4 regions of the Blastococcus sp. TML/C7B genome follow, and region 3 is predicted to be linked to each of the others. Evidence: riboswitches for the same ligand, from Rfam matches in the RefSeq annotation. Region 3 holds a riboswitch; each other region holds the start of a gene.
The links. A riboswitch is a leader RNA that binds a small molecule or an ion and turns the genes downstream of it on or off. The one in region 3 is predicted to bind cyclic di-AMP.
Positions count from the first base shown of each region.

Region 1: it holds a riboswitch for cyclic di-AMP, as region 3 does, so the genes downstream of both, JKP76_RS11350 (C40 family peptidase) here and JKP76_RS22980 (transglycosylase family protein) in region 3, are expected to answer to the same signal.
Region 2: it holds a riboswitch for cyclic di-AMP, as region 3 does, so the genes downstream of both, JKP76_RS13620 (hypothetical protein) here and JKP76_RS22980 (transglycosylase family protein) in region 3, are expected to answer to the same signal.
Region 4: it holds a riboswitch for cyclic di-AMP, as region 3 does, so the genes downstream of both, JKP76_RS21700 (hypothetical protein) here and JKP76_RS22980 (transglycosylase family protein) in region 3, are expected to answer to the same signal.

Region 1 is NZ_JAEOAA010000001.1:2,348,805-2,356,060, forward strand. Features, by position in the region: partial or broken gene JKP76_RS24030 (CocE/NonD family hydrolase) at 1-684, shown strand, start outside; gene JKP76_RS24035 (hypothetical protein) at 797-946, shown strand; gene JKP76_RS11340 (HAD domain-containing protein) at 1,473-1,994, opposite strand; gene JKP76_RS23440 (WhiB family transcriptional regulator) at 2,029-2,370, opposite strand; gene JKP76_RS11350 (C40 family peptidase) at 2,589-3,101, opposite strand; cyclic di-AMP (ydaO/yuaA leader) riboswitch at 3,117-3,263, opposite strand; gene JKP76_RS11355 (hypothetical protein) at 3,651-3,797, shown strand; gene JKP76_RS11360 (D-2-hydroxyacid dehydrogenase family protein) at 3,901-4,854, shown strand; gene ilvA (threonine ammonia-lyase IlvA) at 4,979-6,247, opposite strand; gene JKP76_RS11370 (ATP-binding protein) at 6,285-6,710, opposite strand; gene JKP76_RS11375 (STAS domain-containing protein) at 6,780-7,142, shown strand; gene JKP76_RS11380 (hypothetical protein) at 7,139-7,256, shown strand, end outside.
Region 2 is NZ_JAEOAA010000002.1:127,086-134,341, reverse strand. Features, by position in the region: gene JKP76_RS13650 (bifunctional 3'-5' exonuclease/DNA polymerase) at 1-823, opposite strand, end outside; gene JKP76_RS13645 (hypothetical protein) at 899-1,105, shown strand; gene JKP76_RS13640 (DUF1330 domain-containing protein) at 1,114-1,476, shown strand; gene JKP76_RS13635 (siderophore-interacting protein) at 1,512-2,372, shown strand; gene JKP76_RS23520 (NADPH:quinone oxidoreductase family protein) at 2,443-3,414, shown strand; gene JKP76_RS13625 (hypothetical protein) at 3,432-3,737, opposite strand; gene JKP76_RS13620 (hypothetical protein) at 3,838-4,725, opposite strand; cyclic di-AMP (ydaO/yuaA leader) riboswitch at 4,737-4,890, opposite strand; gene JKP76_RS13615 (TetR/AcrR family transcriptional regulator) at 5,044-5,652, opposite strand; gene JKP76_RS13610 (MMPL family transporter) at 5,818-7,256, shown strand, end outside.
Region 3 is NZ_JAEOAA010000001.1:2,535,245-2,542,500, forward strand. Features, by position in the region: gene JKP76_RS12295 (hypothetical protein) at 1-216, shown strand, start outside; gene JKP76_RS12300 (dihydrofolate reductase family protein) at 268-951, opposite strand; gene JKP76_RS20995 (DUF3459 domain-containing protein) at 1,001-1,285, opposite strand; partial or broken gene treZ (malto-oligosyltrehalose trehalohydrolase) at 1,362-2,756, opposite strand; gene JKP76_RS22980 (transglycosylase family protein) at 2,889-3,527, opposite strand; cyclic di-AMP (ydaO/yuaA leader) riboswitch at 3,527-3,673, opposite strand; gene JKP76_RS12315 (MOSC domain-containing protein) at 3,850-4,722, opposite strand; gene treY (malto-oligosyltrehalose synthase) at 4,813-7,173, opposite strand; gene JKP76_RS24055 (alpha-amylase family glycosyl hydrolase) at 7,170-7,256, opposite strand, start outside.
Region 4 is NZ_JAEOAA010000002.1:1,039,259-1,046,514, reverse strand. Features, by position in the region: gene JKP76_RS17925 (cytochrome c oxidase assembly protein) at 240-1,160, shown strand; gene lnt (apolipoprotein N-acyltransferase) at 1,530-3,125, shown strand; gene ccsB (c-type cytochrome biogenesis protein CcsB) at 3,122-4,099, shown strand; cyclic di-AMP (ydaO/yuaA leader) riboswitch at 4,260-4,405, shown strand; gene JKP76_RS21700 (hypothetical protein) at 4,555-5,001, shown strand; gene JKP76_RS23645 (M23 family metallopeptidase) at 4,998-5,678, shown strand; gene JKP76_RS17905 (M23 family metallopeptidase) at 5,913-7,256, shown strand, end outside.

The sequences.
Region 1 (7,256 bases), 190 kb from region 3:
CCCGACCTCGCCGACCCCTACTGGGACCGGTACCGCGCGACGCCGGCCGTGCACTCCTCGACCGTGCCCACGATGCTCATCGGCGGCTGGCAGGACTGGTTCCTCGAGCAGACGCTGTACCAGTACGGCGTCCTGCGGCAGCGCGGCGTCGACGTCGCCCTGACCCTCGGCCCCTGGGCGCACCTGGGCATCGACCCCGCGGTCACGACGCCGGAGAGCCTGGCCTGGCTCGCCATCCACCTGCCCGTGGACGGCGCTCCGCCGGCACCCGAGCGGCCCGAGCCGGTGCGGGTGCACGTCAGCGGCGCCCGCACCTGGCGGACGCTGCCCGACTGGCCCCCGGTGGCCACCGAGCGCACCTTCCACCTCGCCGGCGGCGGCCGACTGGTCGACGACGCCCCCGTCGAGGCCGCGGTCACCCGGTTCACCTACGACCCGACCGATCCGACGCCCTCGATCGGCGGGCGGGTGCTCGCGAACAGCGCCGGGCAGCGGGACAACCGGGCGCTCGAGGCCCGCGCCGACGTCCGCACCTTCACCACCGAGCCGTTGCGCCGACCGGTGGAGGTCCAGGGCGGGGTGCGGGTGCGGCTGGTCGTCGAGTCGGACAACCCGTACGCCGACGTGTTCGTGCGGCTCTGCGACGTCCAGCCGAACGGCGCCTCGATCAACGTGACCGACCGGCTGGTCCGGCTCGATCCGGCGCCGGGGGAGGTGCCGCGCGCGGGGCTGCGGACGATCCGAGACCACCCTGACCGACACCGCGCACCGCTTCCGCGCCGGCCACCGGATCCGCCTGCAGGTCTCCGGTGGGGCGCACCCGCGCTACGCCCGCAACCTCGGCACCGGCGAGCCGCTCGGGAAGGCCACGCGCAGCCGACCGGTCACCCACCGGATCCGCTCCGGCGGGCCGACGCCGTCGTCGATCACCCTCCCGACGGTCTGATCGGTGCGTGGCCGTTCGGGGACGCGGGCGGGAGCAGCAGCCCGAGAAGCGGAGCGGCGCCCTCCGCGCTGAAGTCGGTGACCGGGACGACCGCGCCACCCTCCGGGCGCGCCCAGCAGGGCAGGTCCTCGGCCCGCCCGCCGGGGAGGACCACCGGGACCAGGGCGGGGCAGTGGCCGGGCGGGACGTCGACCTCCCGACTCGGCAGGGCCGTCGACGCGACGACCAGCACCCAGGAGACGGTGGTGTCCTCCAGCAGCCGCTGCAGGTCCGGGGGCTCGTTGGACGTCAGCGACTTCCAGCCACGCCTCGACGCCGGCGGTGGCGAGGAACGCGCAGAAGGCGCGCGTTTGGTCGGCCTCCGCGGGGCCGGCCGGCGCGGCCAGCACCAGCACACGGCCTCCCGTCGGCCGGGTTCGGTTCGCTTCGGTTCCGGTATCCACGGTTACCCCCTGCGGTCCACCGCGCAGAGTGGCACCGCGACGGGCGGGCGGACAGGTCTTGCGGCGCGGCCGGGCGGCGGGCGTCAGCCGCCGTCGGCCAGCCAGCGCTCGACCCGGTCCAGCTCGGCGTGCGTGAGCCCGGTGGAGTAGGCGGGCGCCACCACCAGCACCTGGCCGTGGCCGCTGATCCACGCGCTCGCGTCGTCGGCCTGGTCGGCGAGGTCGTCGTCGATCCAGACGATGCGGCGGCCCGGCTCCGCCGCTGCGACGGCCTGCGCGGCGGTCAGCTTCCACCAGCCGGCGACGCCGCCGAGCGTGCCGCCGAAGCCGGTGGGCAGCGCGTCGCGGCCGTGCGTGCGCAGCCCGCGGGGCAGCCCCAGCGGCCCGGCCAGCAGCTCGTCGGCGAGCTCGGTCCACGTGGTCAGCCACTGCAGCTCCACCCGGCCGGACTCGTGCAACGCCCGCAGCCGGGCCACGACCGACGGATCCCAGGACAGGACGTAGCCGTTGAAGCGGCCGCGCCGCCAACCCACGGGCAGGTCGTGCCGGACGGCGTTGAGCACGCCGTCGACGTCGAGCAGCAGCACCGGGGGAGGAGGCGTCACCTCGTCGTCCCTACCCGGCGCGGGCTCCTGCCGCTCAGGCGGTGATGGCGTCGCGACGGGCCACGCGCAGCCGCCGGCGCTCGCGCTCGGAGAGCCCGCCCCAGATGCCGAAGCGCTCGTCGTTGCGCAGCGCGAACTCCAGGCACTCGGCCCGCACGTCGCAGCCGGTGCAGACGCGCTTGGCGTCGCGGGTCGAGCCGCCCTTCTCCGGGAAGAACGCCTCCGGGTCGGTCTCACCGCACAGCGCCGACAGCCGCCACGACTCGTCGTCGGGGGCGACGGGCTCGGTCCACGGGGTGCTCCACGACGGCTGGTCGTGGGTGTCGACCGTCTCGTCGGGGACCAGGGACAGGAAGGGGCGGTAGGACGAAGGCACAGCGCTGCTCCAGGGGAAGTGGGGCGGGGGGTGACGGACCGGTACGGGCCGTCGGCTGGCACTGACGTTATCTGCGCGTGATCTGACGCGCTCCGGCGGATCAACCCGAAACCGGACCGTCCGGTTGGCGCATTGTGTGGACACGTCGACGGGTCGCCATGTCGCCGTGTCGACACCGGGCCGGTGATGGCCCGGCCCGGTGCCGACAGCTGCGGAGATCAGGCGACGCGGCGGGTGCTGTGGTAGCCGGGCACCGAGTCGACCCGCACGATCGAGACCGGCTTCCCGTAGGTCGACGAGTGCACCATCATCCCGTTGCCGATGGCCATCCCCACGTGCCCGACCGGGTCGTAGAACGTGATCAGGTCACCCGGCTGCATGGCGTACCAGGGGACCTCGACGCCGGCGGTCGCCTGTGCGCGCGACGTGCGCGGCAGCTGCACGCCGGCCGCCTTGTAGGCCGCGAAGGTCAGACCCGAGCAGTCGAAGCCGCCGGGGCCCGTGCCGCCGTACACGTACGGCTTGCCCTGCTGCGCCAGGGCGTGGTTGACGGCCGCCTGCGTGGTCGGCGTCGGTGCCGGGGCTGCGGAGAACATCACGGGCGCAGCGGCGGCGGGCGGGGCGACGGCGACCGAGGCGGCCAGGGGGGTGAGGGCGAGACCGGCGCCGGTGAGGAGGGCGAGGGTCGCCCCGCGGACGCGGCTGGACGAGGACGTGCGGGTAGTCGTCATGGACGACGCGTTCTCCTGTTCTCCATCAACCGCCTACCGAGTTAGCTGACGGGTTCGGGCGGGGAGATCGCCCGGCGGGACCGGTCGAGCCGGTCGCGCTTCACCCCAGGGACTGCGCGTGGGTCCCCGGCCCGGCGCCGAGACGTTCGGCGCCGGTTCGGCGGTGTCCGGCCGGGTGTCGCCGGAGGCGACGTCGAAGGCCTCGGCCGGACCGCGACGACGCTAGGTGGATCGACCGGCCCCTGCCGGACCGCGCCGCGGCGTCGTCCGGGTGATGGGCCGGCCGCCACGCCCGGGTGCCCGTTGGGCGACTCGCGGCCCCAGCACGCCGGTCGCCGTCCGGCCCCGCCGGCACCTCTCGCCCACATAGCGGAACGTGATCGGGCGCTTACTTCTCTGTGCGAGGCGTGGCGTCACCGACGGCAGCGGCCCACTCACGCGGCTCGGCGCCGATCGCGTCCTCCGGCCGGTGGACCGGGATCCCGACGGGGGTTGGCGGCCGCCGTCACGGGGCAGGGACGGGGTCAGTCCACAGCTGAGGAGGCGAACATGGCCGGAATGCTCCGGAAGCTCATCGCGTCCGGGGTCGCCGCACGGGTGATCCAGGAAGCGCGCAAGCCGCAGAACCAGGCGAAGCTCAAGAAGATGCTCGCCGACTTCCAGAACAAGAACGCCGGCGGCAAGCGCCCCCGCTGACCCACCGGCGCCCGACGACGGCCCCCGACCGCATCCGCCGGTCGGGGGCCGTCGCACGTCCGGCGCCGGGCCCCTGGCGACGGCGGTGTAGTAGACCGGGGGCGTGATCCGCATCGCCGTCCTCGACGACTACCAGTCCGTCGCCGCCGACTTCTGCGACTGGTCCCGCGTGCCGGGGCCGGTCCAGGTGGTCGGGTTCCACGACTCGGTCTCCGACGTCGAGGCGCTCGCCGCGCGGCTGGAGCCCTTCGACGTCGTCGTCGCCATGCGGGAGCGCACCGAGTTCCAGCGGGACCTGCTCGAGCGGCTGCCGAACCTGCGGCTGCTGGTGACCACGGGCATGCGCAACCGCGCGATCGACGTCGCCGCGGCCGCCGAGCGGGGCATCACCGTCTGCGGGACCGGTGCGGGGGCGGCAGCCACCGCCGAGCTCACCTGGGGGCTGGTCCTGGCCACGCTGCGGCACATCCCGCGCGAGGACGCCTCCGTCCGGGCCGGGGGCTGGCAGCAGACCCTCGGCGGCGACCTGGACGGCGCCCGGCTCGGCGTCGTCGGGCTGGGGCGGCTCGGCAGCCGGGTCGCCCGCGTCGGCCAGGCGTTCGGCATGGACGTCGTGGCGTGGAGCCAGAACCTCACCGACGAGCGGGCCGCGGAGGTCGGCGTCCGCCGGGTGGAGCGCGACGAGCTCTTCGCCACCGCCGACGTCGTCACGGTCCACCTGCTGCTGTCCCGGCGGACCCGCGGCCTCATCGGCGCCGACGACCTCGGCCGGATGAAGCCGACCGCCGTCCTGGTCAACACCAGCCGCGGGCCGATCGTCGACCAGCAGGCGCTCCTCGACGCGCTGCACGGCGGCCGGATCGCCGGCGCCGGGCTCGACGTCTTCGACACCGAGCCGCTGCCCCGGGACCACCCGCTGCGCTCGGCCCCGCGCACCGTGCTCACCCCGCACCTGGGCTACGTCACCCGTGGCACCTACGAGGTGTTCTACGGCGAAGCGGTGGAGGACGTCGCCGCGTGGGTGGCCGGCGAGCCCGTGCGGGTGCTCGAGCCGTAGGACCGCGGACGCCGCCCACCCGGGCCAGGGGGTCCGCCCGGGGGGCGGTCCGTCGGTCCTAGTGCTCTGAGTCGCCACAGACTCAGAGCACTAGATCCGGCAGGACGACCTGCCGGGGAGCGGGTCAGACCAGGAAGCGGTAGGCCGTCGACCCGGGCAGCAGGTGCTCGATGCGCAGCGGGCTGGCCTCGACCCGCTCGAGCAGCTCGGCCAGGCCCTCGACCCGGCCCAGCTCGATGCCGGTCAGCGCGGCGCCGGTCTCCCGGTTGTCGCGCTTGACGTACTCGAACCGCACGATGTCGTCGTCCGGGCCGAGCACCTCGTCGAGGAAGCGGCGCAGCGCGCCGGGTTCCTGCGGGAACTCGACGAGGAAGTAGTGCTTGAGCCCGCGGTGCACCAGCGAGCGCTCGACCACCTCGGCGTACCGGCTGACGTCGTTGTTGCCGCCGGAGAGCACGCAGACCACCGTGGAGCCCGGCGCCAGGTCGATCAGCCCGCCGCTGAGCGCCGCCGTCGCCAGTGCGCCCGCGGGCTCGGCGATGATCCCGTCGGTCTGGTACAGGTCGAGCATCTCGGTGCAGATCTGCCCCTCGGGGACGGCCAGGAGCTCCGCGCCCGCGTCGCGCACCATCGGGAAGGTGACCGCGCCGGCCCGGCGGACCGCGGCGCCGTCGACGAAGGTGTCCATCTCCGGCAGGTCGACCGGCTGACCGGCGGCCAGCGCCGCGGCCATGTTCGCCGCCCCCGCCGGCTCCACGCCGATGAGCCGGGTGGTGGGGGAGTGGGCGCGCAGCCAGGTGCCGGCACCCGCGAGCAGCCCGCCACCGCCGACCGGCAGGACGACGACGTCCGGCGGTTCGGGCAGCTGCTCGAGCACCTCCACGGCGACGGTCGCCTGCCCGGCCACCGTCGCCGGCGAGTCGAAGGCCGGCACCAGCGTGGCCCCCGACGTCGCCGCGAACACCGCCGCGGCGGCCGCCGCCTCGTCGTACGAGTCGCCGGTCACGACCAGCTCGACCATGTCGCCACCGAGGGCGGCGATCCGCTCGCGCTTCTGCCGCGGCGTCGTCCCGGGCACGAACACCCGGCCGCGCACCTGCAGCGCGCGGCAGGCGTAGGCCAGGCCCTGCCCGTGGTTGCCCGCGCTGGCGCAGACGACGCCGGCGGAGCGCTGCTCGGGACCGAGCGCCGAGATCATCGTGTACGCGCCGCGGATCTTGTACGAGCGCCCGACCTGCAGGTCCTCGCGCTTCAGCCAGACGTCGGCGCCGGTCAGCGCGGAGAGCCGGGCGTTGCGCTGCAGCGGCGTCCGCTCGGCCACGCCGTCGAGCCGGCGGACGGCGTCGCGCACCTGCGCCTCGAACCCCTCGGGGGACTGGTGGACAGCGTTCACGCCGTCATCGTCGTCCACCGGTGCGCAGGGGTCGGGATCAGGGCTGGAGCAGTCGCAGGGTGGGCTCGGTGCGCAGCCGCTTGATCAGCTCCACGCGGTGCCGACCGTCGTCGGACCGGACGAACTCGAGCTTGTCGACCAGCGCCTGCATGAGGACCAGACCGCGGCCGGTGTCCAGCGGCGACCCCTCGGCCGCCGTCGCCTGCTCGAAGTCGAAGCCCTGGCCGTCGTCGAGCACGCTGACCCGGCACGTGTCGTCGGTGATGGCGACGTCGACCTGGTACTCCTCGTGCTCCCCGGCGTGCTGCACGACGTTCGCGCACGCCTCGGTGAGGGCGAGCACGACCTCCTCGATCGTCGACCTCGCGACGTCCAGGTGCTCGAGCGCCTGGCGCAGCAGCCCGCGCATCAGGGGCAGGCTGCGCGCATCGCGCGGCAGCCGGACGCTGAACGAGATGTCCATGGCAGGTCTGTCCCCTCGGCACCGATGTCCTACGCTCGACGGAACGACGAGATGAGAGGGGGCGGTGCAGTGCTGTTCGACGTGGAACCGGCGACCGTGGCCGGCCGTCCCGCCCTCACCGTACGTGGTGAGCTCGACCTGTCGACCGCCCCGCGCCTGGAGGCCGCCGCGGACGAGTCGATGGTCCGCTCGCCCGAGTTCGTCATCGACCTCACCCACACCACGTTCCTGGACTCCTCCGGTGCCCGCACGCTGCTCGGCATCGCCCGCAAGGCCGGCACGGCCGGCGTCCGGCTGCACGTGGTGGCCCCCCGGTCGAACGGGCCCGTGCGGCTCACCATCGACCTGCTCGACCTCGGCGCCTACGTGCCGCTGGTCAGCTCGCCCGGCGAGATCCGCGCGACCATCGCCGACCGCGACGCCGGAGCGTGACCGCCGGTCGGGTCGACGACGAGGCGCTCGCGCGCTGTGCAGACGAGCCGATCGCCGTCCCCGGCGCGGTCCAGCCGCACGGGGTGCTGCTCGGCGTCCGTGAGCCCGACCTCG
Region 2 (7,256 bases), on a different contig from region 3:
AGGAGCGGAACCGGCCCTCGCGCACCCAGGCGTCCAGCCACGCCCAGCCGTTGGCGGTGAGCAGCCGGGAGAGCTTGCGGTACTCGAGCAGCGGCGGCATCGCCGGGTGCTCGACCTGCTCGAGGGTCCAGGAGCGGGTGTCGGGGACCGGCAGCCCCGCCGCCCGGAGCGCCCGCAGCAGATCGGCCGGCGAGTCGGGATTGAGCCCGGGGGCGCCCAGCGCGTCCCGGATCCGGGCGGCCAGGCGCTCCAGCGCGGCCGGGCGCTGCCCCGCCGGCGGCCGCGGCCCGAGCAGCTCGGAGAGCAGCCGGTCGTGGACGTCGGCCCGCCACGGCAGGCCCGCGTACGTCATCTCGGCTGCCACCAGCGCGCCGGATGACTCCGCGGCGAGCAGCAGGGCCAGCCGCCCGCGCTCGGCGGAGGCGGCCAGCACCGCCTGCTGGCGCTCGTGCTCGGCGACCGGGTCCAGCCGGTCCGCGGGGTCGTCGAGCGGGAACAGCCCGGCGTCGACGGCGGTCACCGGCTGCAGCGCGTCCCAGCCCGGCGCGTCGTCGGCGGCGAGCAGCCCCCGGTCGGCGAACGGCGAGCGCCGCAGCAGCGCGTGGCACAGCCGCAGGTCGGTGCAGCGCGCGACCCGCACCCCCGCGGCCAGCAGCGCCGGGTACCAGCGCGTGGTGTCGTCCCAGACCCAGCGCACCGGCTCCGGCCCCGCCTCCCGGGCGGCCACGGCCTCCGGCAGCGCGTCGGCCGGCACCCGGAGGACGCCGTCGTCCGCCCGGAGCTCGACCTCCTCGCCGCGGCGCACGAGGACGATCCGGTTCACCCCCGCAGTCTCCTCGACGGGTACGACTGCGGGGCTCCGCGGCTGACCGAGCCCGCCCGGGGGTAGGGCGTCCCCATGGATGCCGTCTCGATGGGCAAGGCCGGTCTGCAGGGCTGGCGCGCGAGGGTCGCCGACACGGTGGCGACCCCGGTGGCACGACGGTCCCCGCTCACCGACGACCAGGTGCGGGCCGCGGTGGGGGCCGCGTTCTTCGTGCTGTCGGTCGTCTACGTCGTCCAGACGCTGCGGCAGCTGGGGCGTGGGAGGGCCGCCGCCGGTTAACGTTCGGCATGGCTGTCGATCCCCGCGGTGCCGATCTCAAGCGCTACCTGCAGGAGGACCCGGGCGGGCCCGTGGTCATGCTCAACCTGCTCCGCTACGCCGAGGGCGGCCGCGACTCCTACGCGCAGTACGCCGAGGCGCTGCGGACGACGTTCCTGCCCCGCTACGGCGGCGAGATCCTCTACGCCGGCGACGGCTCCACCGCGCTGGTCGCCGAGGCCGGGCAGGACTGGGATGCCGTGCTGCTGATCCGCTACCCGTCCCGCCAGGCGTTCAGCGCGATGGTGGCCGATCCGGAGTACCAGCAGGTCACCGCCCTGCGCACCCGCGCGCTCACCGAGGCGGTGCTGCAGGCCACGACCCCCTGGTGAGGGCACCCTAACCAGCCCCGGACTACCGTTCAGGCATGACCGAGGCACGACAGGCCACCCGCCAGCCCCGCAAGCGCACCCCGCGGGTGGCCGAGGTGCTGCGCACGACGCGCCTCACCCCGCACATGATCCGCGTCGTCCTCGGCGGCGAGGGGCTGGGCGACCTCCCCGCCGGCGAGTTCACCGACCACTACGTGAAGCTCCAGCTGCCCCCGGCCGGCGCCGGCTACACGGCGCCCTACGACGTCGACGAGCTGCGCGCCACCCTGCCGCCGGAGCAGTGGCCGGTCACCCGCACCTACACGGTGCGGGCGTGGGACGCCGAGGCCGGCGAGCTCACCATCGACTTCGTGCACCACGGCGACGTGGGCGTGGCCGGCCCGTGGGCCGCCGCCGCGCAGCCCGGTGACCGCATCCAGTTCATGGGGCCCGGCGGCGCCTACCGCCCGCACCCGGGCGCCGACTGGCACCTGCTCGCCGGGGACGAGGCCGCGCTGCCGGCCATCGCCGCGGCGCTCGAAGGACTGCCCGCCGGCGCGCGGGCCCTGGCCTTCGTCGAGGTCGCCGGCCCCGAGGAGGAGCAGCCCGACCTGACCGTGCCCGCCGGCACCGAGCTGCGCTGGCTGCACCGCGGGGACGGCGAACCGGGCGAGACGCTGGTCGCCGCCGTCCGGGCCGCGGAACTGCCGCCCGGCCGCGGGCACCTGTTCGTGCACGGCGAGGCCCACGCCGTCCGCGAGCTGCGCCGGCACCTGCGCGCCGTGTGCGGCCTCGACGCGGAGTGGACGTCGATCTCCGGCTACTGGCGGCGCGGCGACACCGAGGACGGCTGGCAGTCGACCAAGCAGGAGTGGAACGCGCAGATCGCGGCCGAGGAGGCCCCGGCGCCGGCCTGAGCCGCCCGCCCGGCCGCGGCGGCCGTCTGACAAGCTCGGAGCCCCACCGACCCCCACCGCAGGAGGACCCGTGCGCGCCGCCCAGATCTCCACCCTCGACGGCCCCCGGGCGATCCAGGTCGTCGACGTCCCCGAGCCCGAGGCCGGCGACAAGGTGCTCATCGACGTCCACGTCGCCGGCGTCACCTACCCCGAGGTGCTGCAGAGCCGCGGCGAGTACCAGATGAAGCCCCCGCTGCCCTTCACCCCGGGCAGCGAGGTGGCCGGCGTCGTGCGCTCCGCCCCCGAGGGCAGCGGCTTCACCGCCGGCCAGCGCGTCGCGGCCTTCCCGTCGCTCGGCGGCTTCGCCGAGGTCGTCGCCGCGGCGCCGTCGCTGACCTTCCCGCTCCCGGACGGCGTCAGCTTCGAGCAGGGCGCCGCCCTGCCCATGAACTACCTGACCATGCACTTCGCGCTGCGCCGACGCGGCCAGCTGCGCGAGGGCGAGTCGGTGCTGGTGCACGGCGCCGCCGGCGGGCTCGGCACGGCCGCCGTCCAGCTGGCCAAGGCCTACGGCGCCCGCGTGCTCGCCGTCGTGTCCAGCGACGCCAAGGGCGAGGTCGCCCGCGCCGCCGGCGCCGACGAGGTCGTGCCGGCCGACGGCTTCCGCGACGCGGTCAAGGAGCTGACCGGCGGCAAGGGCGTCGACGTGGTCGTCGACCCGGTCGGCGGCGACCGCTTCACCGACTCGCTGCGCAGCCTGGGCCGCGAGGGCCGGATCCTGGTCCTCGGCTTCACCGGCGGGGAGATCCCCACGGTCAAGGTCAACCGGCTGCTGCTCAACAACGTCTCCGTCGTCGGCGTCGGCTGGGGCGCGTTCTGGTCCGTCGGGGCGCCCGGCTTCCCCAAGGAGCAGTGGGAGGACCTCTACCCGCTGCTCGAGGCCGGGAAGCTCGACCCCGTGCTGGGCAGCGTGCACCCGCTGGAGGACGTCGTCGCCGCCGTCACCGAGCTCGACGAGCGCCGGGCCGCCGGCAAGGTCCTCCTCCGCGTCCGCGGCTGACCGCACCGGCTGCGGCGCTACTCCCCCAGGAGGCGCCGCAGCCGGCGCGCCGGCTCGCGCACCAGCAGGCCGGGCAGGCGCAGTGCGGCGGTCGCGGCGCGCACCCCGAACCGGAGCAGGTCGGGCCACTCGGCGGGCCTGGGCGCGGCCGCCACGGGCCGCTCCCGCACCGGCGGGGGCACCGGCGGCAGCGCGGGCGGCAGCAGCACGTCCATCGCGGCATGGGTGCGGCGCGGGGCGCGCAGCGAGGCGAAGGACGGGATCGGCGGAGCCGCGGGCGACTCCTCGTCGTCGGGGCCCCGTCCACGACCGGTCGTCGTCACGGTGCGCTCCTCCAGCTCGGTCTCCGGGAACGGGCCGCGTGCTCGGAGGAGCCGCCGCCCGGGGCCGTCGACACTAGCGCCGGCCCGCTGGGCGCCGCGCTCAGCGGTAGTTCACGTGCACGTGGTCCATGTGGTTGGCCGTCGCGCCGCCGCGGTTCTCCATGGGCTTCCACGCACCGCCCGGCGTGCTCATCATCCGCTGCTCCCAGATGAGGTACTCCACGCCGAGCTCGCTCCAGTGCGCCACGTGGTAGGCCACGATCGCGTCGCCGAGGGCGCCGTTCGCCATGACCATGTAGTCCACCGCGAGGCCCGAGGGGTGGCCGCCGGGGTCGGTGGCGCTGGGCCGGGTGCCGCCGAGGGTGATCGAGCCCGCCCCCGGGACGTTGCTGACGACGGCGTCCGCGGCGGCCTGCGCCCGCGGCTTGATCGCACCGGCGCTGTTGCTGATCGTCGCGCGGGTGGTGGCGGCGACCGAGCCCGCGGCCCGCGCGACCGCCGCGGCCGGGGCCTGTGCGGCCGGCGCGGGCTTCGCGGCAGCGGCCTGCGCCGCGGCCAGCTCGGCGAGCTCGGCGGCCTGCCGTGCGGCGGCCTCCTCCGCGGCCCGCCGGGCGGCGGCCTCCGCGTCGGCCCGCTGCTGGTCGAGCACCGCCTGGTCGGCGGCGGCCTGGGTGGCCAGCGCGGCGAACTCGGCGTCCTCACGGCTGCTGCGGCTGGCGGCCAGGTCGGCCAGCGGCCCCAGGTCCCGCGCGACGTCGACCGCGCCGGAGCTGCCCTCGATGCCGAGCTGGCGGGCGACGCTGACCGACTCGGTCTGCGCCGCCTCGGCCTGCGCGTCCGGGCCGGGCCCGACGACGAGGTTCACGATGACGGCGCCTGCGGCGGCGACGCCGATGTAGACGGCCGGCCGGCGGGTCGCCGACGGGGGGCGCCGGTGGGCGGCGGGGCGGGTGGACCGGGGTCGTGCGGTGGTGCTGGGGCGCGCCATCCGGCGGCTCTCCGTTCTTCCGATACCGCCTACCGGGTTAGCTGACGGATTCGGGCTCAGAAGTGCCCTACCCGCGGCGGACGGCGGTCCGGCGCGCGATTCACCCCAGTGCTGCGGTGGGTCCCCGGCTCCCCGCGCCCCGGAGGACGACGGCGACTCAGCGGCGCCCGGCGGCTTCCCCGGGTGGGGACGGTGCGACCGACGGACCGCGCCACGGTAGGCAGCGTTACGGTTCCGTGACAATCGGCGACCGGGCCACGCGGGGCCGGGACGGGCCCCCTACCTGGGGCGATGCGCCGGGTGTGAGGTGCGCCGCAGCTATGCGGGGCCCGGGCGTGTCGAGCGCCTCGGCAGCAGCAGTCGCCGCCCGCTCTCGATGAGGTGCTCGCGGAGCTCGGCGTCCTCCAGCGCGGCGGAGCCGGGATCGGCGGCCGGGCCGGGAAGCCCGACGAGGAACAGCGTGGCCGCGACCCGGAGGGCGGGGTCGGGACCGGCGAGCTGGTCGACGATCCGCTGCAGCACGCCCATGAGCGCCGGGTTCTGTTCGAGCAGGTGCCGGACGGCGACGTCGCCCATGAGCACCGACAACCCGCCGCGGTTGCCGATCAGCAGGTCGACGAGGCCGGCGACCAGCAGCTCCACCCGGCCGCGCCGGCTGCGCTCCGCCTCGGCGGCGACGGCCAGCCGCTCCAGCTCGTCGAGCGCGGGCCGCAGGGCGGCCAGGATGATCTCGTCCTTGGAGCGGTAGTGCCAGTAGACGGCCGCCTTGGTGACGCCGAGGGCGTCGGCGATCTTCTGCAGCGAGGTCTCGCTGACGCCGTCCTCGGCGAACAGCCGCAACGCGGCCTGCAGCAGGCGGGCGCGGCCGGCCCCCGCGGTGCGGTCGGTGCCACCCTCCGGAGCCGTGCTGCCCGGTGCTGCGCTCATCGCTCCCCCTCCCGACGTGTGCCATCTCACCTAGCCGATCGGCTAGGGCCAGCCTAGCTGCGCGGTTAGTCTCCTCGGAGCCGGCACGTCGCGTTCACCGACGCCGTCCGAGCCTGCGGACCGGCCCTCCGGCGCCGCGCCCGCCACCCCGATCGAGGAGTTCTCGTGGCCACCCTGCTCTACCGGCTCGGCCGGTTCTCCTTCCGCCGCCGCGGCCTGGTCGCCCTCGTCTGGGCGCTGCTGCTGGCGGTGTTCGGCGCGGGTGCGGCCACGCTGTCCGGGCCGACCTCGGACTCCTTCACCATCCCCGGCGTCGAGTCCATCACGGCCTTCGACACCCTCGAGCAGAAGATGGGCACGGCGGCGGACAACGCCTCGGCCCGCGTCGTCTTCCGCGCCGAGGGCACCGTGGCCGACGACGGGACGCGCAGCGCGATCGAGCAGGCGCTGGCCGAGGTCGCCGAGGCGCCGCACGTGGCATCGGTGACCGACCCGTTCCTGGAGAACGGCGTCTCCGCCGACGGGCGGACCGCGTACGCGCAGGTCGCCTACGACATCCAGACCATCGACGTCTCCGAGACCGACCGCGAGGCGCTGTTCGACGCCGGCCGCAGCGCCGAGAGCGCCGGCCTGCAGGTCGAGTTCGGCGGCGACGCCACCCAGGGCGTGCCCGAGCAGAGCGCCGCCGAGGTGATCGGCCTGCTGGTGGCGGCGCTCGTGCTGGCCCTCACCTTCGGCTCGCTGGTGGCCGCCGGCCTGCCGCTGCTCACCGCGATCATCGGCGTGGCCCTCGGCGTCTCCGGCGTCACGATCGCCACCGGCTTCGTCGAGCTGAGCTCCAGCACCCCGACGCTGGCGCTGATGCTCGGCCTCGCCGTCGCCATCGACTACGCGCTGTTCATCGTGTCGCGCTACCGCCACGAGCTGTTCCTCGGCCGGGAGCCGGAGGAGGCCGCCGGCCGCGCCGTGGGCACCGCGGGCTCCGCCGTGGTCTTCGCCGGCCTCACGGTGGTCATCGCGCTCGCCGCGCTCTCCGTCGTCGGCGTCCCGTTCCTCACCGCGATGGGCCTGGCCGCCGCCGGCACCGTCGCCGTCGCCGTCGTCATCGCGCTCACCCTGCTGCCGGCCGTGCTGGGCTTCGCCGGCCTGCGGATCCTCGGCACGCGCGGCCGCGCCCGCCTCGAGCGCGAGGAGCAGGCCGCGCAGCCGTTCGGCGCGCGCTGGGGCGCCGCCCTGGTCCGCCACCGGCTGGTCGCCCTGCTGGTCACCGCCGGCACGCTGCTCGTCGTCGCCGTCCCGGCGCTGGACCTGGAGCTGGGCCTGCCGGACGAGAGCACCGCCGCGCCGGACAGCACGCAGCGCAAGGCCTACGACCTGGTGAGCGAGGGCTTCGGCCCGGGCTTCAACGGACCGCTGCTGGTGCTGGTCGAGGGCGCCGGGGAGGGCGGCGCCGTCGCCGGGACCGAGCAGGCCCAGGCCGCCATCGCGCAGCTCGACGACGTCGCGGTCGTCGCACCGGCGCAGTTCAACCCGGCGCAGGACACCGCGGTCATGACCGTGATCCCGGCCAGCGGCCCGGCCACGGACGCCACCGAGGAGCTGGT
Region 3 (7,256 bases):
AAGCCCGACACCAAGCTGGGCGGGCCGGTCAAGATCGCCGACCTGCCCGCTGCCGTCTCCGCCGCCTTCACGTCGTGGACGTTCGCCCCCAACACGACGCACTGCGTGATCCTCGACGTGTCCCTGCCGGACGACCCGAAGATCAACCAGGTCCAGGGCGACGACATGACGTTCAGCCTGGGGCTGACGCTGACCCAGGTGATCGCCCAGCAGTGAGTCCGTCCGCCGAGGGCGGTCCGGGATCTCCCGGCCCGCCCTCGCGGCGTCTCAGCTCCCGACCGCGTACCGGGTGAACAGCACGCCGTCCTCCTCGAGCACCTGGCGGAGTTCGAGCCGGGCGGGCGCCGGCAGCGCGCCGGGCAGCAGGCGCTCGGGACCGCCCACCAGCGCGGGGGCGATCGACAGGTCCAGCTCGTCGACGACCTCGGCGGTCAGCGCCGCGTGCAGCAGCTGGGGCCCGCCCTCGCACGTGACCTGCTCCAGGCCCCGCTCGGCGAGCGCGGAGACCGCGGCCGGCAGGTCGACGTCGTCGTCACCGCAGACCAGCACGTCGACGCCCGCGTCCGCCAGGGCGGTCCGCCGGCCGGCGTCGGCCGACGCGCAGGTGACCAGGATCGTGGGGGCCACGGCGTCGGCGACCAGCCGGGACGCCGGGTCCAGCGCGGCCCGGCGGGAGACGACGGCGACCGGGAGCGGTGCGGGCCGGCCGAGCGCCGACCGGAGCCGGCCCACGGTCGACTCCGGCAGCACGGCGCGGTACTGCTCCTCCGCGGCCGTGCCGTGGCCGACCAGCACCACGTCGGCCAGCGCGCGCAGCACCCGGAACACCCGCTTGTCGCCCGGCGACCCGAGCCCGGCGCTCCTCCCATCGACCGCGATGGAGCCGTCGAGGGAGGTCACGAAGTTCACCCGCAGGGCGCGGCCGCCGGGCAGGCGGTAGGCCTCGACCAACCCGTCGTCGTCGAGCTCGGACCCCGGGTGGGGCAGCAGCCGGCGCACGTCAGCGGGTGCTGAGCACGGCCGCGCTCTCCGGCGGCATCGTGACCGTGCTGCCGTCGACCCCGGGCAGCTCGGCGGTGGCGAACAGGACCTCGTCGGCGGGCCGGTCCAGGTCGATCTCCCGTGGCTCCGCGGCGAGGTTGACCACCACGCGCAGCGCGCCGCGGTGCACGACCAGCCAGCGGTCGGCGTCGTCCCAGTCGACCTCGACGGCGGTCAGGTCCGAGTCGACGAGGTCGGGGTGCGCCCGGCGGAGCGCCAGCAGTGACCGGTGGACGGCGAGCAGCCGGTCGTGCGGTTCCTGGGTCGGCTGCCGACCAGTCGAGCTTCGAGCGGGTGAAGGTCTCCGGGTCCTGCGGGTCGGGGACGACGTCGGCGTCCCAGCCGTGCTCGGCGAACTCGCCGATCCGCCCCTCGGCGGTGGCCTTGCCCAGCTCCGGCTCGGGGTGGCTGGTGAAGAACTGCCACGGCGTGCTCGCGCCCCACTCCTCGCCCATGAAGAGCATCGGCGTGAACGGGCTGGTGAGCACGACGGTCGCGCCGACGGCGAGCATCGCGGGGGAGAGGGTCGCCGAGATGCGGTCGCCGACGGCGCGGTTGCCGATCTGGTCGTGGTCCTGCAGGTAGCCGAGGAACTTCCAGCCCGGCAGCGTCGCGGTGTCGACCGGGCGGCCGTGGTGCCGGCGGCGGAAGCTGGACCAGGCGCCGTCGTGGAAGAACGCGCCGGTGAGCACCTTGGCCAGGCCCGCGACGCCGGCCTCGGCGAAGTCGGAGTAGTAGCCCTGGCCCTCCCCGGTCAGCGTCGAGTGCAGCGCGTGGTGGAAGTCGTCGCTCCACTGCGCGGTCAGGCCGATGCCGCCGGCGACGCGCGGGGTCACCATGCGCGGGTCGTTGAGGTCGCTCTCCGCGATCAGCGTCAGCGGCCGGCCGAGGGCGACCGACAGCTTGTCGACCTCCTGGGCCATCTCCTCGAGCACGTGGGTGGCGCGCTCGTCGACCAGCGCGTGCACGGCGTCCAGCCGCAGCCCGTCGACGTGCATGTCGCGCAGCCACATCAGCGCGTTGTCGATGACGTAGCGGCGCACCTCGTCGGAGTCCGGGCCGGAGAGGTTGATCGAGTTGCCCCACGTGTTCGCGCCGCCCTCGGCGAAGATCGGGAAGAACTCGGGCAGGTAGTTCCCCGAGGGGCCGAGGTGGTTGTAGACGACGTCCTGGATGACGCCCAGGCCCTGCTGGTGACAGGCGTCCACGAACCGCTGGTAGGCCGCCGGGCCGCCGTACTCCTCCTGCACCGCGTACCAGAGGACGCCGTCGTACCCCCAGTTGTGCGTGCCGTTGAAGCCGTTCACCGGGAGCAGCTCGACGAAGTCCACCCCCAGCCGGACCAGGTGGCCGAGGCGGCCGATCGCGGCGTCGAACGTGCCCTCGGGGGTGAAGGTGCCGACGTGCAGCTCGTAGACGACGCCGCCGGCCAGCGGGCGGCCGGTCCAGGCGCGGTCGCCCCACGCGTAGGCCTCGGGCTCGTGGCGCCGGGAGAGCCCGTGCACGCCGGCGGGCTGGCGGCGCGAGCGCGGGTCGGGCCGCGGCGTCTCGTTCTCGTCGAGGAGGAACCCGTAGTCGGCCTCCGGGCCCGCGTCCACCTCGGCGCGCCACCAGCCGTCGTCGTCCCGCGTCATGTCGTGGACGGTGCCGTCGACCTGGACGCGCACCCGCTCCGGCAGCGGGGCCCAGACGGCGAACTCGACGGGTGCGGACATGCGGGGGCCTCCGGGACGTGCGCGGGAAGGCCGCGGTGGCGGCCGGAGGCATCATGCCCGCACCGGCGGCCGCCAACCGCCGCGTGCGCGGACGGGGAGCCCGCCGGGTGGCGGCGGGCTCCCCGTGGCGGGTCAGCCGACGAGCACGAGCCGCTGGCCGACCTCGAGCCGGTCGGGGTTCTGCAGCTGGTCCCGGTTGGCCGCGTAGAGGGCGCGCCAGCCGCCTGCGATGCCCTGCGCCTGGGCGATCTTGCTCAGCGTGTCGCCCCGCCGGACCGTGTAGCTGCCGGTGGTCGCCGCGGGCGTCGAGCTCCCGGCCGAGGGCTGCTGGACCGGCGCCTGCTGGACCGGCGCCTGCTGGACCGGCGGCGCGGCCGGCGCCGGGGCGGGCGTCGTCGCCTGCCCCTGGATCGGGTCGTCGAGGTGGACGTGGCAGTTGTCCCAGGCCCCCGGGCCCTGGACGGCGAGCAGCGCCTCGGCGACCGCGATCTGCTGCGCCTTGGTGGCCAGGTCGGCGCGCGGGGCGTAGGCGAGACCGCCGAAGGCCTCCCACGAGGACTGCCGGAACTGGAGGCCCCCGTAGAAGCCGTTCCCCGTGTTGATGCTCCAGTTGCCGGTGGACTCGCACTGGGCGACGGCGTCCCAGTTGTTCTGCGCGGCCTGCGCCGAGGTGCTGAGCGCACCGAGCGAGACGGCGGCGATCCCGGTGAGGACGACGGCTCCGCGGCGCAGGCCGCGGGCAGGCGTCATCGACTGGCTGTGCGTGGACATGTTCCTCCGATGCACCGCCGGCGGGGTGAGCTGTCGGGTTCGGGCGATCGGTGCCCGGCCGCTCCTCGCGGCTTCACCCCGAGACGCCGTGGGCGTCGGGATCCTGGGTCCCCCGCCCCCGTCCACGGGTTGTTCGTGTGCACGCCGCCGGACGGGGTTGGGCGGGGCGGCGCGGTGCCGGGCCGGACGGCCGGAGCACCCGGAGGACGGTAGTTACCGTTTCGTTATCCGTCGCCCGCCTCCGGCGTGGCGTGGCCGCCACGCCGGAAAACGGGGCCAGCTCGACATGCGCGGTCACACCTACCGCCCGCGCCGGCCGGTCTCAGGCGAGCGTCACCGGGTCACCGCTGCGGACGACGCCCTCGCCGGTCACGTCGGCGTAGACGCCGGCGCACGCCCAGGTGCCCAGGCCCGGGATCTCTCGGCGGTGGTGGCGGGCGACGGTGCGCAGCGTGCCGCGGTCCTCGGGCAGGTCGCCCTGGGCCAGCGTCGTCATGACGCAGCGCATCGTCAGCATGCTCACGCCGGCCCGCGCGGAGTCGCCGAGGCCCAGGCTGCGGCCGACCCACGCGTCCTCCGCGAAGCCTGGATCGGTGCCCCCGATGAGCACGTTCGGCCGGTAGCGGAGGACGTCGAAGTCGCTGCCCCCGCCGAGCGCGGTGAGCTGTTCGAGCGTGGCCCGGGTGAGCACGTGCAGGGCGGCCAGATCGAAGAAGGTGCCGGGCGGCGCCATCATCCCGAGGCCGATGGCGCTGACCGGCTCGCTGCCCTCGTAGGCGTGCGTCGTCCCCTCGATGAACTCCGCCGGCGCCAGGCCCTCGATGTCGGGCCACTGCTCCTCGAAGCGGCTGCCCTCGGGCACCTCGCTGGTCAACCGGACCGGGCGGCCGAGCAGCTCGGAGAGCGCGGAGTCGGTGCCGGCGTCGTCGCTGCGCAGCTCGCGGCCGTCGGGCAGCGCGAGCACCACCGGCGGCAGCGGGGAGCCCGCCTCGGGCTCGCTCGCGAACCGGGCCGACAGCCCGAGCAGCGCACCCCACTTGCGCGGGTGCTTGGCGCTGGCCACCGTCCCGTCGGTGGTGTCGACCAGGGCGTAGGCGCGGTCGCCGAGCACGCCGCGCCCGGTCAGCCGCACCTCCTCGACCTGCTCGCCGAGCAGGGACTTCACCGGGAAGCGGTACAGCGCGTCGATGTGCACGCGCGCATCAGACCACGAGAGGGCCCCGAGACCTGCACACTCGTGGCTTTCCGGGCGCTGAAGGCCCCGAGTGTGCAGATCTCGCGGAGGTCAGTCCCGGACGAGCAGGGCGACGGGCAGCCGGGCGAGCAGCACGTCGGCGGCCACGCCGCCGACGTCGGAGACGAACCGCTCACCGGTCAGCAGGTCGCGCCACGCACCGGTGGGGAGCTCCAGCGCGGTGTCGCCCCAGCCGTCTCGGGCCAGCCGGGCGGGCAGCCGGGTCGCCACGACGACGACGCCGTTCCCGTCGGGGCCGCCGCGGTCGTAGGCGACCAGGCACTCGGCGGCCGATCCCCGCACCTCCACCGGCGCGTAGCCGGCGAACAGCTCGGGGGAGTCGCGGCGGGCTCGGAGCACCCGCGAGGTGACCAGCAGCTTCGCCGCTCCGCTGCCGTCGACGGTGGGTACCTCGCCGGCCTCGAGCGCGGCCAGCATCCGCCGCCGCAGGTCGTAGTCCACCGGTCGCCGGTTGTCCGGGTCGACCAGCGAGAGGTCGTGCAGCTCGGTGCCCTGGTAGACGTCGGGGACGCCGGGCATCGTCAGCTGCATCAGCTTCTGCGCCAGCGAGTTCGACCAGCCCAGCGGCGCGATGCGGGCGACGAACGCCTCGATCTCCGCCGTCGTCGCCGGGTCGTCGAACGCGGCGTCGACCAGCGCGTGCAGCTGGTCCTCGAACTCCGAGGACGGATCGGTCCAGGTCGTCGAGGTGCCTGCCTCGCGCGCCGCCTTCTCCACGTAGGCGTGCGCCCGCTCCCGCGAGAGCGGCCAGGCGCCGACCAGGTTCTGCCACACCAGGTGCGCCAGCGGGCGGTCGGCCAGCGGGTGCCGGGCCAGCCAGCCGCGCACCAGCGCCGCCCACTCCGAGGGCAGCTCGGCGAGCACCGCCAGGCGGGCCCGCACGTCCTCGCTGCGCTTGGTGTCGTGCGTCGACAGCGTGGTCATCGCCTGCGGCTTGACCGCCAGCCGGTGCGCCTGCGCCGCGTGGAAGTCCGCGACCGAGCCCCCGAGGTGCGCGGGGTCCCCACCCACCTCGTTGAGCGCGACGAACCGGGACCACCGGTAGTAGGCGCTGTCCTCGACGCCCTTGGCCATGACCGGGCCGCTGGTCTGCTCGAAGCGGGTGGCCGCCTCGGTGCCCGCCTGCGACAGGACGCCGTACAGCGCGTCGACGGCCGGCACCAGGTCCGGCCGGCCGGCCCGGACCGCGGCGACCGCCCGGTCCAGGTGCTCCCGGCCGTCGGGCAGGTAGCTGCGGTAGACGCCGAAGGTCGCCAGCAGCTCGGCCAGCGCCTCGGTCTGCTGCGCCCGGTCGATGCCGGGCAGCTCGCCGACGACCCGCACCAGCCGGGCCACCTCCGAGCCGAGCATCCCGTCGGTGACCTCGCGCTTGCAGTCGTGCACCAGCTGGGCGTAGTCGACGGTGCGCCCGGACAGCTCGGTGTCCAGCGCGGACAGCGCCGGCTCGCCGGCCGGGTCGACCAGCACCCGGTCGACCTCGGTGAGCGCGTCGTAGCCCGTCGTCCCCGCTGTCGCCCAGCCCTCGGGCAGCTCCTCACCGGGCTCCAGGATCTTCTCGACCACCGTCCAGCGGTTGCCCGACGCCTCGGCCAGCCGGTGGAGGTAGCCCTTCGGGTCGGCCAGGCCGTCCGGGTGGTCGATCCGCAACCCGTCGACGGCGCCGTCGCGCACCAGCTGCAGCACCAGCTCGTGGGTGGCGTCGAAGACCGCCGGGTCCTCCACGCGCAGCCCGGCGAGGGTGTTGATCGCGAAGAACCGCCGGTAGTTGAGGTCGGAGTCCGCGCGCCGCCAGTCGACCAGCTCGTAGTGCTGGCGGGCGTGCACCTCCTGCGGCGTCCCCTCACCCGTGCCCGGCGCGATGGGGAAGCGGTTGTCGTAGTAGTGCAGCTCGCCGGCTCCGTCACCCCCACCCTCCCGACCGACGATCTTCAGCTCGGCGAGGTCGTCCGCCGAGCCGAGCACCGGGATGCGGACCTTGCCGCCGCCGAACTCCCAGTCGATGTCGAACGCCGCCGCGTGCTCGCTGGCCGGCCCGTGCTGCAGCACGTCCCACCACCACGGCGCGGCCGCCGGGTCGTCGACGCCCATGTGGTTGGGGACCAGGTCGAGCACGAGGCCCAGCCCGCGCTCGTGCAGCGCCGCGACGAACCGGTCGAACGCCGCGCGGCCGCCGCGCGCCTCGTCGATGTGCGCGTGGTCGACGGTGTCGTAGCCGTGCGTGCTGCCCTCCGCCGAGCGCAGCAGAGGGGAGGAGTAGGCGTGCGTGACACCCAGGTCGGCCAGGTAGTCCGCGACCTCGGCGGCGTCGTCGAGGGTGAAGCCGGCGTGCACCTGCAGCCGGTAGGTGGCCGCCGGCACGCCGCGCCGGCGGTCCCCGTTCTCCTCGGTCACTGCGCGGGCCCGGTGAGGACGACGATCGAGCGGGCCTGCACGGTCACGGTCTCGCCGGGCTTGACCTCGACCGGCTCCACCTC
Region 4 (7,256 bases), on a different contig from region 3:
CGAGCGGCCGACCGCGGCCGTCCCGCAGGCGGAGTCGGGCGGCTGCCTGCCCGCCTCTACTCTACGAAGGTACGTAGGAGAAGCTACAGCAGCTCGCTCGTCGGTGCGGCGCTCGTGCGCGTCGCGGGTCGGCTTGCCTCGCAGCTCGCCCTCCGAGCCTGATGGCGGTATGGCGGGTGTCCCATTCAGTCGCTTCGAAAGGCATGACCGTGGGACCACATTCAGGCGGGATGATGCGGATGCCCACCGAGCCCCCGACGCTGATGCGATTGCTCACCCCGCAGTTCGACGCCACGTCGGTCGTCCCGGGCTTGGCGGTGGTGGCGCTCATCGCCTACTTGCTGGGAGTGCGCGCGCTCCGCCGGAGGGGCAGCCGGTGGCCTTGGCACCGAACTGTGAACTTCGTGGCCGGCATCGTGACCGTGTTGTTGGTCACCGCCACCCAGGTCATGGGTTACGGGATGGTGCTGTTCTCGATTCACATGCTCCAGAAGATGGTTCTGACCGTGGTCTCGGCGATGCTGCTGATGCTGGGCGCCCCGGTGTCACTAGCGATTCGTGCTCTCCCGCGCCACGGGTGGGGCGCCCTCTCGCGACGACTCCTCTTGCGGGCATTGCGCTGCAAGGTGGCCCGAGTGCTCGCGCATCCCGTCGTCACGACCGTCATCTTCGTGGGCAGCCTTTATGGCATCTACTTCACGCCCACCTTCGACTTCCTGATGCGCAGCTGGTGGGGGAACGTCGCGATGCTCCTCTTCTTCTTGGGCACCGGCCTGCTGGCATTCGGCGGAGCGTTCGCGCTCGGTCCGTGGCCACACCGTGCCTCCGCTCCCATACGCATCGCGGAGCTGGGACTGCCCGGCCCGCTGCACGCATTTTTCGCGGTGGCGCTCATGATGGCCAGCGCTCCGGTCGTCCGGACCTTCGCGAACCCGCCGGCGGGCTGGGGCATCGATGTCATGACCGATCAGCTGGCGGCCGGGAACATTGTGTGGGGCTTCGGAGAAGTGCCCAGCGTCATTGCCTTCGTCATCGTCTACCTCCAGTGGAGCCGCTCGGAGGAGACGCTCACGAAGGTGAGCGATCGTCGGGTGGATGTCGAGCTCGAGGCCTACAACGCACGCCTCCGGAGAATGGCTCAGGAGTCGCGCAGTGGATAGTCCCTCTCGACTGTGGTCCGCATATACGGCGGTATGCGCGGGCGGACGGTCGCGACCAGACGACGACGCCCCCGGCTGTGTCGACCGGCGATCAGGCGGTCGGAAGGCTTCCCTACTATCTGGCGTAGGACGTGCCCGTAGAGGCGGAGTCGTAGCGCGTGAGCGCGATGATGCGGCGGGAGGCGACGTGCGATTCCAGGACAGCCGGGTCGGTAGCGAGGCGCGGGTCGTCTGCCGGTACAGCAGAGCGGCGTGCCCGTGACAGGCTCCACGATGGCGCGGGCGTGGTCGCGCCCGCCCGATGGCGGTCGGCCGGCTGCCCGCCGCCGGGCCCACGATGGCCGGGTCGAGGCGGTGGTCTCATGGCCGGTGGCCGCTTTCCTGGCGGCGGGCGGCGGGGTGTGCCTGTGGCTGGCCTTCCCGCCGTACGGACGGTGGCCGCTCGCTGTGGGTGGCCCCTTCGCCCTCGCTCTGGCGACGCGCGGCCGTAGTGCACGGTTGGGCGCCGCGCTGGGGATGCTGCTCGGCTCCAGCTTCTTGTTCCCGTTGCTGAACTGGACCGGCGTCTTCGTCGGCGATCTTCCCTGGCTGGCGCTATCAACTTTCCAAGCCGTCTTCTACGCCGCCTTGGGGGGCGTATCGGCCCTGGTCGGTCGGCTTCCGGCGGCTCCGGTCTGGATGGCGGCGTTGTGGGTGGGGCAGGAGGCAGCCCGTTCCCGCATCCCGTTCGGGGGCTTTCCGTGGGGACGACTTGGGTTCAGTCAGGCCGACGGGCCGATGGGTTCTTTCGCCGCGTACGGCGGCGTGTCGCTGGTGACCTTCGCCGTGGCGCTCACCGGCACGCTGCTCGCCTGCGCCATCTGGCGCTCCTTGCTCTGGCGACGTGAACGCCGAGCCGGCCAGGCTCGCGCCGTCGCGTTGCTCGTCGCCGCAGCGTTACTCGTCCCGGTGGTCGGGGCGCTTGCCTGGCTACCGCTGCCCGGGTCCAGCCTGACGGCCGGCGGGCCGACGGCCACGGTCGCTGTTGTCCAGGGCAATGTGCCCCGGGCCGGCCTGGACTTCAACGCCCAACGTCGCGCAGTCCTCGACAACCACGTCCAGCAGACACTGGCGCTGGCCGACAAGGTGGCTGGCGGTGCGGCCTTGCAGCCGGACCTCGTGATCTGGCCGGAGAACTCCTCCGACATTGATCCTTACAAGAACCCGGACGCGGCAGCCGCCATCGACCGAGCGGCGCGCGCAGTAGGCGTGCCGATCCTGATCGGTGCCGTCCTGGACGGGCCCGGGGAGAAGCTGACGAACGTCGGTGTGGTCTGGGATCCGGTGGAGGGTCCTGGCGAGCGCTACGCAAAGCGGCATCCCGTGCCGTTCGGCGAGTACATGCCGGCCCGCTCGTTCTTCCGGCTGTTCAGCGATCAGGTCGATCGCCTGCGTCGGGACTTCGTCGCGGGGGACGAGCCCGGCGTGCTGGACGTCGGGGGAGTGCGGATCGGAGACCTCATCTGTTTCGAGGTGGCCTACGACGGACTGGTGTCCGACGTCGTGGACGGCGGCGCCTCGCTCCTGGTGGTGCAGACCAACAACGCGACGTTCGGCTACACCGCCGAGAGCGAGCAGCAGTTAGCGATGAGCCGCCTGCGTGCCATCGAGCACGGCCGGACGGTCATCGTCGCTGCAACGAGCGGGATCTCCGCGATCGTCGCACCCGACGGCACTGTCGTCGACCGGTCCGAACTCTTCACGCCCTATCTCTTCAGCGGCGCCATCGCCCTGCGGCAGAACACCACCCTGGCGAGCCAAATCGGCGCGGGCGCCGAGTGGGCGGCCACCGCCACGGGCCTGGCCGCGCTGCTCGCTGCCGTCGTGCTCCGCCGACGTGAGCCACCTCGGTCGAACGTGCCTTCGAGCGCTCGCGACGTGACCGTGCCACGCAATGTCCACACCCACCAGCAAGGAGCCCGATGACATCCGACCAGTTCTCTGCCCTGTCCGACTCCCTCTTCAGCGCCTCGATCATCATCTATGCCCTCGCGGCGCTCGCCTTCTGCGGCGAGCTCGCGTTCGGAAGGCGCGCCTCCCGGCCGAGTCAAGAGCTGGTCACCGTCGGCGTGGGCACTTCCCTGCCCTCCCCGGAGGACGGAGCCCAGCCGCTGGCGGCGACGTCCGGCGCGGCCGGTCGCCGCTGGGGGCTCCTGGGCGTTGGGCTCACGGGTGCCGGCGCCCTCGCCAATGCCGGTGTGCTCGTCGCCCGCAGCGCGGCGACCGGACGAGTGCCATGGGGGAACATGTACGAGTTCGCAACTGCCTCCGTACTCGCCGGCGTCATTGCCTACCTCGTGTTCGCACTTCGGGCCCCGGCGGTGCGACGCATCGGAGCCTTCGTGCTCGGGCCCGTGGTGCTCGGGCTGGTTCTCATCGGGCTCTACCTCTATGCGGAATCCGGTCCCCTGATCGCCGCCCTGCGTTCGGACTGGCTGGCCGTGCACGTCTCCGCCGCCATCATCTCGTTCGGCATCTTCATCGTCAGCGCCGTCGCCAGCGCGCTGTACCTGGTCGCGGTCCACCGCGAGAAGACGCTGGGGGACGGCGGCCGCAGGAGCGGGGGGATCGCCGACAAGCTCCCCAACGTGGCCGTGCTCGACCGGGTGGCGCACCGCACCGCGGTCTTCGGTTTCCCCGTCTGGACGTTCGCGGTCATCGCCGGCGCGATCTGGGCGGAGAGCGCCTGGGGGCGGTTCTGGGGATGGGACCCGAAGGAGACCTGGGCCTTCATCTCCTGGGCTCTGTATGCGACCTACCTGCACGCCCGAACCACCGCCGGGTGGCGAGGCCGCCCGGCTGCGTGGGTGAACCTCATCGCCTTCGCGAGCCTCGTCTTCAACCTGCTGTTCGTGAACCTCGTGTCGACCGGTCTGCACTCCTACGGCGGCGTCTCGTGAGCTACGCGCGGCCCTCGGATGTCCTCGGCGCAGGTGTTTGACCGGCAGCTTCCTGGGCCTCCGTTATGCAACCGTGACAACTAAGCAACTTCGTACTACGGTTCCGGGCGGTCCTGCCGAGCTGTGCCTCTCGACCGGAGAGCCTCGGTCGGACCCCGCCTAACTGCCCGTGCCACACGGCCGGGCGGACCGGGGATCCACCGTCCCCCTGGGGTGAATCCCGCGTGCGCGACTGCGAGCACGCGGGTAGGGCGCCTTCCCGCCCGAACCCGTCAGCTAACCCGGTAGGCGGCGAGGAAGAACGGAGATCCGCCGCCTTGGCGACGCTGCACAACCGGTCTGTCCGCACGTCCGTCGTCCCGTCCGTAGTCCACTCCGACCGACCCCGCCGAGACGGTCGAATGGGTCCCTCCGGAGTCGGATCCGCGCTCCTCCGCCACCGCCGCACCGGCTTCGTGGCCGCCACGGCAGCGCTCGTCATCGGCCTGTCGGCCGTGACGGCACTGGCTGCTCCCGCCGATGGGCAGTCGAAGGAGGCCGTCCTGAGTACTGAGGTCGAGAGGATCTCGGGGCTGGTGGCCGCGGCGGAGAAGGATCTGGAGAGATTCACCGTGGAGGCGGAGGCCGCGGCCGACGCCTCCCGCGCCGCGCAGACTGCGCTTGCAGATGCAGAGACGCAAGCCGCTGCCGCTGCCGCTGAGCTGGAGGCGACTCGCGAGGCGGTCGATGCAGCTCGGGACGGTATCGCCGCGCTCGGCCGCGATGCCTTCATGGGTGCCGACCCGCTGGGCGATGCGGCCGTGCTGCTCGACGCGGCCGGCCCTGACGAGGTGCTGGAGAGGGCCGCGATGCTCGACCTCCTGGCGAGGATCGCGCCGAGCGGCTCGAGGGGTTCGAGGTGATCCAGGGGCGACAGGAGCGCGCGGATCGGGCGGCCCAGGCTGCGGTCGCGGAGCGTGATGCGGCGGTTCGTGCCTCGGTCGAGGCGGAGACTGCAGCCCAGGCGCAGCTCGCGGCATCTCAGCATGCGTACGACGTAGCTGCTGGGCAGAAGTTCGCCCTCGACGCGCAGCTCCGCGATGCGGAGATCGAGCTGCTGGGGGCGCAGGGAGTGGCGGATCCGGCTGCCGCACGGGACGAGCAGCAGCGAGGCGAACTGGCGATGGCGCGCGCCGGCACTGCCGCGCTCGTGGCCGGCCGGGTGACCTCCTGCTATGGAAGTCGGTCTGGCGCCACGCACAACGGCGTGGACATCGCCGCTCCCATCGGTACGCCCATCTATGCACCGGATGCCGGAGTGGTGCTGGACGCGGGACCGGCGAACGGCTTCGGCCTCGCCGTCTACATCCAGCACGCGGACGGCACCATCACCGTGTACGGCCACATCAACCAGTACTTCGTGACCGCGGGGCAGACGGTCGCCGCCGGTCAGCAGATCGCCGAGGTAGGCAACCGGGGGCAGTCGACGGGCCCGCACCTGCACATCGAGACCCATCGCGGAGGGCTGTACCAGCAGCGCGTCAATCCGGCGCCGTGGCTGAGTGCTCGCGGCATCACGCTCGGTGGCGGCTGTGGTTGATCCGTAGTGACGTCCGTAGCGACGCGCGCCACCGCATCAACCTGAACCTCCACCTGACGCAGGGCTCATAGGGCAGCGAAGCGGCCCGGCGGGCACTCAGAGTGTGCAGAGGATCACCGAGCGATCAAGAAGTGTGTGGTGAAAGTGCCGCGTGTTGCCGTCGCTACTAACGGTGATAGTGGGACTCTGCTCCGGCTCATACGCACCGCCACCCTCTTCCCCAGGGAGCGAGCCATGCCCGACCACCGTTCCCGCCGGCGCGCCAGCCTGACGGATGCTGGACTGTTGCATCACCGCTGGCGCACAGCGAGCCATCCTGGCCCCCGCCGTCCGCTGCGAGCCGCACTGGTCGTTGTACTGGTAGGCGTTGCCCTCGTCGGCGCCGCGACGCCGAGTCTCGGCGCTCCTGCGCCTACCAATCCCACGGACGGCCAGATCGGTGCCGCGCGGACCGAGCAGGAAACTGCGGCGGCCGAAGTCGGCCGCATCGCCGGCCTGGTCGCGGTCGCCGAGGCCGAGCTCGAACGCGTCGGCATCGAGGCCGAAGCCGCAGGGACCGCCTACATGATCGCCGAGGAGGCGCTCCAGCAGGCGCAGGTCGTGGCTGAGCAGAGGGCGGCCGAACTACAGGCGGCGGCGGCTGCCGTCGCCGTCGCGGAAGCCCGCATCGCCCGGTTCTCCCGCGACAGCTACATGAACGGGGCGACGATCTCCAGGACGGCCGCGCTGTTGAGCTCCGAGGGACCTGGCGAACTGATCCAGCGCGCCGCTCTGCTCGACTACGTCGCAGTCAACGAGGTGGACGTTCTCGGCCAGCTCCAGGTCGCCAAGGTGACTCAGGCCAACGCCGACTCCTCCGCTCGCGCCGCCCGCGACGAGATGGCCGCCGCCGAGGAGACGGCCCAGACCGCCAAGGCGCAAGCCGATGCGCGACTGGGCGCCCAGCAAGGCGCGTTCGCTGAGGTGGCCGCGCAGAAGGCCTCCTACGAGGCGGAACTCCAGGCCGCCCAGATCAAGGTGTTGGAGTTGCAAGGCGCACGGAACGCCTATCAGCAGTGGACGGCTCAGAAGCAGGCAGAGGAGGCCGCCGCCGCTGCCGCAGCAGAACGGTCGGCCCGGGAGGTCGCCGAGGCCGCAGCTGCGGCGCGGCGCAACAGCCCCAGCGACGCCCCCGCTAGCGGGTCGTCCGGCTACACCGCACCCTTCTCCGGACGCGTCACCAGTTGCTTCGGCGCACGCTGGGGAATCTCGCACAACGGGCTGGATGTCGCGTCGCCCATCGGCACTCCGCTGTACGCGCCCATCTCGGGAACCGTCCAGCGTGCTGGGCCGGCCACGGGCTTCGGGCTGGCTGTCTACCTGCTCGGCGACGACGGCGCCGTCTACGTCTACGGGCACATCAACGACTACTTCGTGCGCACCGGGGATCGTGTGGTGGCCGGTGAGCAGATTGCGGAGGTCGGCAACAGAGGCAACTCGACCGGGCCGCACGTACATTTCGAGGTGCACCCGAACGGGGCCATGTACAGCGGAGCCTCGAACCCGGTTGCGTGGCTGAATGCTCGTGGGATCTCGGTC